3 regions of the Colwellia sp. 6_MG-2023 genome follow, and region 2 is predicted to be linked to each of the others. Evidence: predicted binding sites of a transcription regulator. Region 2 holds the regulator's gene; each other region holds the start of a gene.
What was found. Region 2 encodes sigma-54, which starts transcription at its own class of promoters, with help from an activator protein. Its sites were predicted from a motif close to GTTGGCACGNNNNTNGNNT; they were not measured.
Positions count from the first base shown of each region.

Region 1: flgB (flagellar basal body rod protein FlgB) is a predicted target of sigma-54. The motif match lies at 1,313-1,331, and genes of this name have one in related genera.
Region 3: Q4503_RS13160 (DUF3192 domain-containing protein) is a predicted target of sigma-54. The motif match lies at 1,638-1,656, and genes of this name have one in related genera.

Region 1 is NZ_JAUOPP010000001.1:387,182-390,431, forward strand. It holds gene flgN (flagellar export chaperone FlgN) at 1-119, opposite strand, end outside; gene flgM (flagellar biosynthesis anti-sigma factor FlgM) at 116-418, opposite strand; gene flgA (flagellar basal body P-ring formation chaperone FlgA) at 533-1,291, opposite strand; gene flgB (flagellar basal body rod protein FlgB) at 1,398-1,769, shown strand; gene flgC (flagellar basal body rod protein FlgC) at 1,773-2,189, shown strand; gene Q4503_RS01665 (flagellar hook assembly protein FlgD) at 2,201-2,857, shown strand; gene Q4503_RS01670 (flagellar hook protein FlgE) at 2,875-3,250, shown strand, end outside.
Region 2 is NZ_JAUOPP010000002.1:27,015-30,264, forward strand. It holds gene hpf (ribosome hibernation promoting factor) at 14-301, opposite strand; gene Q4503_RS01825 (RNA polymerase factor sigma-54) at 346-1,857, opposite strand; gene lptB (LPS export ABC transporter ATP-binding protein) at 1,942-2,706, opposite strand; gene lptA (lipopolysaccharide transport periplasmic protein LptA) at 2,687-3,241, opposite strand; gene lptC (LPS export ABC transporter periplasmic protein LptC) at 3,231-3,250, opposite strand, start outside.
Region 3 is NZ_JAUOPP010000020.1:43,063-46,312, forward strand. It holds gene queF (NADPH-dependent 7-cyano-7-deazaguanine reductase QueF) at 1-466, opposite strand, end outside; gene syd (SecY-interacting protein) at 523-1,128, shown strand; gene Q4503_RS13155 (hypothetical protein) at 1,202-1,516, opposite strand; gene Q4503_RS13160 (DUF3192 domain-containing protein) at 1,694-2,071, shown strand; gene Q4503_RS13165 (GNAT family N-acetyltransferase) at 2,270-2,908, shown strand; gene fadR (fatty acid metabolism transcriptional regulator FadR) at 3,042-3,250, shown strand, end outside.

The DNA of each region.
Region 1 (3,250 bases), on a different contig from region 2:
CCTGAGTCGCGTTGACTTAATAACTCATACTGAGACTCTAACGCATTAATCAATACATCTAACTTATTAATGTCATTTTTCAGGCTTGTAATAAAGGATTTTATGCTGTCTATTATCATTGTTTATGTAGCTCTAATAATGCATTGATTAGGGCTTCTTCATCTAATACTAATTCGCCATTAGCGATAGCTGCCTTAACATCGGCAACTTTTTTCATGTCAACATCAGTTTGGCTAGATAATGTTTCAAAAGTAGAGTCAATTGACTTACTTAGCTCACTAACTTGGCTTGTTGAACTTGCTACTTTTTCAGCCTGTTGATTTTGAGGCGAATTTTTTTGCAACTGTGAATGCTCTAAGGTATTGTTTACCTTGTGATTTTGTTCAACAGGCATACTTGGTTTATTAATTATATTCATTGCAAGATTTACCTAGGTAATTTGTTATATTTACTACTAGCTATAGAAAGCGTCAAGATAGCGGCAGAACTTAAATATTATTAGTGTTTTTTTCAATTAAATTTATAAATACAGTTAAAGAAATATTTTTACAGTTCCTTTTCCGATAACTTGTCCTTCAACTACTTGGCCTGAAGTAAGGTTTTTAACTTTAATTCGCTGTCCTAACTGACCATCCTCTAAAGCAATTGCGGTAACACTGGCATTAAATGTTGGTGTTGAAACATGTAGTTCGACATGCTGATCACGATTCACTAGATATTGTTTTTCTAACAAGCGACGATTGATAACGTCACCGCTATTTATGTCGCGACGAACTTGCATACCAATAACATTATTAATATTAACTTCCATGCCATGTAAATGGCTTGCAATATTTAGTGAACGAGTATCAAGTAAATCAGCAGTGAGTATTTCACCGCGCTGTAAATCACGTTTTGCAACGACTAAATTCATCCATAAATCTACCTTAGCACTGGCTCGAAATTGCCATTTGGGTGAATCACACTTGATGGTTAATCTAATTCTCCCCGCAGGCACTGACGAAGGCTTAGAACGTGAAATTTGTAAATTAGTACATTCTAAATCTTCACTTCCTTTTGGAATGAATAGATTAATTTTTTGTTGCTGGCTAATTGCTCCATGATAACTTAAAAACCGTGCAATTTCTTGATTGATGTAGTGGCGAGATTCCTGCTCAAAATTAATGCTGTTTGCTTGAGTGGTTCCTATAAAGCAACTCATGACAAAGTAGAGGAAGTATAAATAGTTCCTATGCGGAAGTTTAACTTCCGTTTGTTGGTTGTTTTTTAAATGGCCGAGATAATAAGTCATTGAATTTAATGTTCTTTAAATGTTGGCATAAAGGTTGTTATATAGGTTGTATGGTAATGCTTTTATTTTCAGATGAGCATACAAGAATCAAACAATAGAGGCAACAATGGCATTATTTGATCAGTCCCTAGGCGTGCATCCATTTTCGATGCAATTAAGAATGGATAGAGCTGAAATTATTGCGGGTAATTTGGCAAATGTTGAAACACCGGGGTTCAAAGCTAGAGATATCAACTATCAGCAAATTATGGAAAGTGTTTCTAGTGATCTTTCACAAAATCATACTGTTGGCTTTTCTGGAATTGAGCAACACCAACTCCAATACCGAGTGCCTTATCAGGCTTCAAGTGACGGAAATAGTGTTGAGTTGAACGTTGAGCAAGCTAAATTTGCTAGCAATAGCATGGACTTTCAAACAAGCATGACGTTTTTAAATATGAAAATAAGTGGCTTACATAAAGTAATCAAAGGAGATTAGAACGTGTCTTTTAATTCTATTTACGAGATTAGCGGAAGTGCTATGCGAGCGCAGGTAATGCGCCTAGATACTATTGCTTCTAATTTAGCTAATTCAGATACTGCCGCTTCAAGTGAAGAAGGTGCCTATAAGGCGCTAAAACCTGTTTTTTCAGCTGAATACAGTTCGAATCTTGATGAACGCTCTATTTCTGCCGCAGTTAATATGCTTGGTATTACGGAGTCGGACCGCACAGTAGAACAGCGTTACGAGCCAAATAATCCACTCTCTAATCCTGATGGTTATGTGTTTTATTCTAATGTAAATGTACTTGAAGAAATGGCAGACATGATGTCGGCAAGTCGCAGCTATCAAACCTCAGTAGAAGTAATGGGGCGTGTTAATAGCATGCAGCAAAGCATCCTGAAATTAGGTCAATAAGGGTAAATAACGTGGATATAAATAGTTTAACTCAAAATACTAGTGAAGCATTAGCTTTAGAGAGTAATGTCACAGGAAATGGCCAGTCGGCACAAGAAATGTCAACCATGTTTTTAGAGTTATTGGTTGCTCAAATCAGTAACCAAAACCCATTAGAGCCAATGGATGGTACTGAATATGTTAGTCAGCTTGCTGAATTTGCAAACGTTGAGTCGTTACAAAGTATTAATCAAAATACCAGTAATAGCCTTGATTATATGAATAGCCTGATGGTACTTGAAGCTACTAATATGGTAGGTGAATCAGTTGACGTTTTAGCAAATAGTGTCGCGCTAGAAAATCCGGGTAGTGTTTCGGGTATGGTTAATTTATCAAGCCCTGCAGACTCTGTCACTGTGCAACTTTATGACAGTAATGGTGATCTAGTCGAAGAAAAGAATTTACCTTATACCGGTGCAGGTTCATTACGTTTTGAGTTTGATAATCAAAATGCAGGAGACTATGCCGTACGTGCTTATACAACGACAGATAATATCCCTACACAGTTAGATACTTGGTTAAGTGGTCAGGTCGAGCGAGTGTCTGTTGGTGCAACAAGCGATGATATTATATTACAAGTTGATGGTTTGGGTAATTTTGGATTCACTGAAATTAACCAATTAGCTTAAATTATTAGGAATGTAACATGTCTATATTGAATATTGGTCTAACAGGCCTAAAAAGTACGCAAACAGCGTTAGAAGTTACCAGTAATAATATTGCTAACTCGGCTACCGCAGGCTATAAACAATCTGATGCTGAATTTGCCTCAGTTTATAATGGTGGTCAACAAGGTGGTGTTAAAGTTACCGATATTAAAGAAGATTTTGTCACCGGTGGTGAAATTGTTCGAACGGGTAACTCGCTTGATATCACCATTGATGGCCAAGGTTTTTTTGCTATTTCAGAAAATGGTGGAACAGCTTACACCCAAGCAGGTCAGTTTGGGCTAGATTCAGATTTGAATATTGTTAATGCCAATGGCAATAATTTATTAGGCTATGGTGTTTCTGAATCAGAAG
Region 2 (3,250 bases):
ATAATGGATAAAACTAATGTTGTGTTATTTTGCCTTTGTATTTGAGTACTTGGCGATCTAGTTTATCCACCAAAGTATCTATCGAGGTATACATATCAGCACTTACTGCTGAAGCATGAATTTCACTGCCTTTTAAATGTATAGTTGCTTCAGCTATCTGTTCTAACTTTTCAACAGTCAAGACTACATGAACATTATTGATATGATCAAAATGTCGCTCTAATTTAGCTAATTTTGTTTCAACACAATCGCGTAATGATGACGTTATTTCTACATGGTGACCGGTAAGGTTAATTTGCATAAGTATGTTCCTTCTCTAGTTAATTCAGAAAATAAAGTCACAGGCTATAATAAACTCTTACGTTGGTTGGACGGTGGTATAGATAAGGATTCACGATACTTAGCTATAGTACGTCTAGCAACATTAATTCCTTGTTGTGCTAGTAAGTCTGCCATTTTGCTATCACTGAGCGGTTTAGCGGGTGTTTCTGCTAAAATGAGTTTTTTAATTAATGAACGTATGGCAGTTGATGAACATTCACCTCCATTTTCGGTACTAACATGACTTGAAAAAAAGTATTTTAATTCAAAAATACCTCTAGGCGTGTGCATATATTTTTGCGTAGTTACGCGAGATATAGTTGACTCATGCATATCCACGGCTTCAGCAATATCATTTAATACCATAGGTCGCATCGCTTCAGCGCCATGTTCTAAAAAGCCTTGTTGACGTTGTACAATGCAGTTAGATACTTTAAGTAAAGTATCATTACGTGACTCTAAACTTTTAATAAACCATTTAGCTTCTTGTAAGTTTGTTCGAATAAACTGTCCGTCATTACTAGAAGATTTTGTTGTTTTTGTCATGGCAGCATATTGTTGATTTACTGATAGCTTAGGAGCAGTATCAGGGTTTAATTCGACAACCCAACGACCATTTTTCTTTTCTACGGAAACATCAGGAATAACATATTGATCATCGCTTTTCACTACTGCATCACCAGGACGAGGATTTAAGCTCTGTATCAAACGCATTACTTCACGTAACTGTTCTTCTTTGAGGCGAGTTTTACGCATTAATTGTCGATAGTCACGATTACCGAGTAAGTCGATATGCTCGCCGATAATTAATTTACTTTCTTTTAAGTAAGGGGTTTCAGGATCAAACTGATTTAATTGAATAATTAAACAATCAGCGATAGAACGGGCTGCAACACCAACAGGATCAAAGACATTAATACGTTTTAATACCGCTTCGACTTCATCAAGTTCCAGTCCTTCTATACCAACACTTTCTAATATTTCTTCACTCGATACCGTAAGATAACCTGCTTCATCAACAGCCTCTATAATAGCGATAGCAACCGTGCGATCAGTTTCTGAAAATGGCGTTAATTCCATTTGCCATAAAAGGTGATCTTGTATTGAATCGATCGTTTCACCTTGATAGGTGTAATCTTCACTTGGGCTACTAATTGCCCCTGTATTTGACGTACCAGCACTGTAACTTTCTTCCCAAGTTGTATCAATGTTCAACTCTTCTGGTATGTCATTTTTCTCCATTGCTTCTGTTGTACTTATCTCATCAATAGAGGCTGATGAATCTTCACTTCCATCACTGGTAGATCGTTCTGTGATGGTGGCTGAAAAAGCTTCTTCAAGTTTATCTCTACTATCCTCTGAATTATTATCTGAGGTTTCTTGATCATTAATTTCAAGCAGAGGATTACTTTCAAGTACTTCTTGAATTTCTTGTTGAAGCTCTAACGTCGATAACTGCAAAAGCTTTATAGCTTGTTGCAGTTGTGGCGTCATGGTTAGTTGTTGTCCTATCCGGAGTTGCAGAGTTGGGCGCATCTACGTTGTCTTAATTCCTGTTATTATTGTTTATAGTTACTAACTTAGAGCAAGTATAGTCTACGAATTTATTATATATGTTAACTATAGCGTGAATTGCTCGCCTAGGTATACATCTCTTACCTTTTGATTAGCAAGAATTTGATTAGAATCTCCTTCTGCTATTATTTCACCGTGACTAACAATGTAAGCATGCTCACATACATCAAGTGTTTCACGAACATTGTGGTCAGTTATTAAGATACCAAGACCACGGTTTTTAAGATGAATAATTATTTTTTTTATGTCGCCGACAGAAATAGGGTCAACACCTGCAAAAGGTTCATCAAGTAATATAAATTCAGGATCTGCTGCTAAAGCGCGGGCTATTTCTACGCGTCTTCTTTCCCCTCCTGATAAACTCATACCTAAATTATCTTTAATATGGCTGATATTAAATTCTTCTAAGAGGTGCTCTAATTTTGTTTGCCTTTCATTTTCATTAAGGCCTTTTCGAATTTGTAATATTGCCATAATATTTTCAGTAACGGTTAGTTTTCTAAAAATAGACGCTTCTTGAGGTAAATACCCAATACCTCGACGTGCGCGTTCATGCATAGGCGATAGTGTTACATCTTCGTCATTCAGCATTATTTGGCCATTATCATTGGGTACTAAGCCAACAATCATGTAAAAAGAAGTCGTTTTTCCTGCTCCATTAGGCCCCAGTAAGCCAACAATTTGTCCTGAGCTTACCGCTAAACTAACGTTTTTAACAACTTTTTTGCTTTTGTAAGCTTTTGATAGGTTTTTAGCTATCAAAGTCGAATTATTAGCTTCGCCGTTATTATTATTGCTTGTTACTGTCATTACTTTTCTTATCTTGTTGAGCTTTTATTTGAGCTGGCTGCAAAACAGTGGTTACTGAATCATTATCACTACTGATAGCTTCCAATTTCTCATTTAGCGTATTGTAAGTGATTATTTCTCCTGTCACTTTACTACCTGCTTGTTGTACTTGCGCATTACCTGAGATGGTAATGATATTTTGATCTGGTTGATAGGTTATCTCATTAGCTTGCAAGCTGATTAAACTACCATCTTCTAATTGTTGTTTGAAAACAGCAGGTTCACCTTTGGCAAGGTAAGTGTCTTGTTTTTGTTGAGTTTTATCATCAACTTTACTGTAAACTTGAACAATATCAGCACTAATCGAAATAGAGCCTTGGTTTATACTAACGTCATCTAAATAACTCGCTATTTTATTTTTTAAATCAGCTGATTGACGTTTCGATTTTATCGTGATTTCTTGTGTGAGATCTTTCTTAGCCGCGCATACTGGAAGTGCTAACGAGAGCAGTAATGAGCTTAATAAGAAACCTTTGCTAATTTTTTTAATTGTCATTTAGAGGGT
Region 3 (3,250 bases), on a different contig from region 2:
CAGCTTCATCAATACAAATAACGTCTTTACCACTCACTTTAATGGCCAGAGCAGGGCATTGCTCAACTGGGAATAAAGTTACTAGTGCTTGAGCACCTGCGGTTGCAGATAAATCTTTGATCAATATATTTTTAACTTCGTCAAAACTAGAGAATTTACTTTGGTTAAAGCTATTCAAATATAATTTAAATGATTTTGACTCGACTAAATTCGGGCTTGTGCAAGGAAAACGAAATTCTGCGACAGCGACAATAGGTTTGCCTTTATTATTTAACCAAGATAATTCATATCCGTACCAAACATCTTCACCTATAAAAGGTAATGTATTTGAAACAAGTGATAAATCATCTCTATTTAAGCTTCTTGGTACACCTTGTAATAGATTTGGGTTATATTCACTACAATATTCGGTTGCTTTACCAAGCGTTAAATTTTTTAATTCTTTTGAATTTTGGTAGGTTGCCATAATTTTCTTATTTTATATGAAACTTCATAGACTATTTTAAAGGATCTCTGAATTAGATGACATCATCAAATCAAACTAAACTCAATTTAGTAGACATTTTGCAACAATTTTCTAAGCAGTATGTAAAAAATTATCAAAACACCTATTCTCACCCTCCGAAAGTAGAGCAAGACGAGCAATGGCTTTCACCTTGTGAAGATGCATACACTGACATGTCCACTGAATACAAAGCGCTATCTTCGGGGGAAGTCTATTGGCGACCGGTTAATATAGAAAAGGTGCAAGAGTTAAACTTTGATAATGTTGAAACCGCTTTAGAAATGACTTTGCACCCAGATATCAAAACATACTTTACGACTTTATACAGTGAAAATCTTGATGCTACCTGTGAAGAAGGTAATTTATCTTTGTTATTTGCGTGGAATCGGGATGACTTTCAGCGCTTACAAGAGAACTTGATTGGCCATATTTTAATGAAGCAGAGGTTGAAACAAGCTGAAACTGTTTTTGTTGCTGTCACGGATGAAGAAGATATGATCATCTCAGTTGAAAATGACACTGGAACAGTGTGGGTTGAGCGTGTTGGATGTAAGCCTCATAAAAAGCTAGCTGATTCACTTGCTGAGTTTATAAACACACTGACCCCTATAGTGCCTCAATAGTAATAGCGCGACCTTAATATAATGAGTAATATTAAGGTTAAAAGCACATGTTATTAATTTACCACTTAAGTGATTATTTAAGTATTTGTTTTATAAGGGCTTTTAATTCTAATACTTCTTCTTTTAAACTTGTTAATTCATCACGGACGTCTTTCTCAAAAGATCTTTTTTCTGTTGGTGGATTATCCGTTTTACATTCAACATCAGTATGCTTTTCTTCAGGTAACGAGATAAAGCTTGGTTCATGCTGCCAATTTTTTAATACTGATATTATGGTAGGTAAAGGAACTTTTTTATTTAACTTGGTTTTAATTAGTGCAACGCTTGGTTTATTGCCTTCATTTGCTATTTTATTAGCAACGATTGAAATTTCATCATTTATTGTCATTTTGATTAATTGTCTTTGTAATATTCACTATATTTTAGCCAATGTTACTATTTATGTCAGTTGTTATTTTTAGTTTTTCTATTTTATTTAATATAATCAGTTGGTTATGTTTTTTTGTGTTGTTGGTTTGTTTTTTGCTTTATTACGTATGAAAGTATAATTCTATTAGGAGTAAATATGAAAAAATCATTGTTGGCATTACTTATTGTTTTACCGTTAACAACAACGTTAACTGGCTGTGTTATCTCAGTAAAAGATGGTCAAGTAGATCATTCAATTATGGGGGATAGTGAAGACAGAAGTTATAAAAACCGTAAAGTTATAGCACAAGTTCAACTCGGTACAAGTGTTGTCGATATGCAAGAAAAGTTAGGTGTTGCTGATTTTTCTGAAACTTACACTTACAATGAAAAAACTATTCGTGTTTTATATTATAGAAGTCAACGCAAGCATAAAGATGGGTTAACGACTAAGGATGAATGTACTTATTTAGAATTTGTTGACGGTACATTAACTCAAACAGGTAACGGTGACGAATATAAAAAATTACTATAATTAAAAATAGCAATACACCGAGCAGTATATTAAATGAAATAATATTGGTATGACATGATGTTATACCAAGTTATTTTATATTTATAACCCTGCACTATAATTATGACAGTTGAATTTTATTTACCTATTATTAAAAAAACTGGTATGGTGAATATAGGATAAAAAAAATAAATATAATTGTTGGATTGGAGAACTTGTATGTCAGCGACTGTTTCGGTAGATAGTGAACTTGATATAAAGGCAACTTACCTTAGTGCAGAGAACCTTAAAGTAGCGGCTTCGCTCCTTTTTCAATCCTATCATGATGACCCTGTTTTTTTAGATATATTCAACAGTGACAAAGAAGGTTATGAGCAAAGATTAAGAGCATCAATCAGAGAAGAGTTAAACGCTTTCTGGCAAGCTAAGCAACCCATGGTAGGTTTGTATTTGGGCGAGTCGATGGTAGGTGTTGCTTGTTTGAATAGTCCAGATGATAGTGTAGGTACGGAAAGATTCTGGCATTGGCGTTTAAAAATGTTGCTAAGTGCTGGATATTTAAGCACTAAACAGATGATAGAAAAAGAAAAAGTTGTCCTTGCCTCTATCCCATTAAAAAAATTTCATATGTTATCCTTTATTGCTATTCACCCTTTGCATCAACATCATGGCTTTGGTCATTATCTAATGGCAGCAGTAAATACTGTTCTTGAAGAGCATAGTGATAGTGAAGGTGTTGCAGTTTATGCAACATCAGGAAAGTTTAGAACTTTTTTTGAAGATGCAAATTATAAATTTATTAAAGATTTAACTGTTGGTAAAGTTTCTGGTGCTTTAATGGTACATTACAGAGAATAATTAGCTGCTTAACCTTTATCTTTTATAATGTCATGAGCTTGGTTAGACCAGTCTTTTCTATTACGCTTGTACCAATTCAATCTTCTGGTACAATCAGTTTTATTAATTTATCTTTTTTAGGTCGTTTACGAATATGGTTATAAAAGCTCAAAGCCCTGCCGGATTTGCCGAGCAATATATTGTTGAATCAATTTGGAATGGTGGTTTTCCTCCTGGTTCAATTTTACCAGCAGAGCGTGAATTATCAGAGCTAATTGGTGTAACTAGAACAACCCTTAGAGAAGTACTACAGCGCTTGGCTAGAGATGGTTGGTTGACTATTAAACATGGAAAACCAACAAA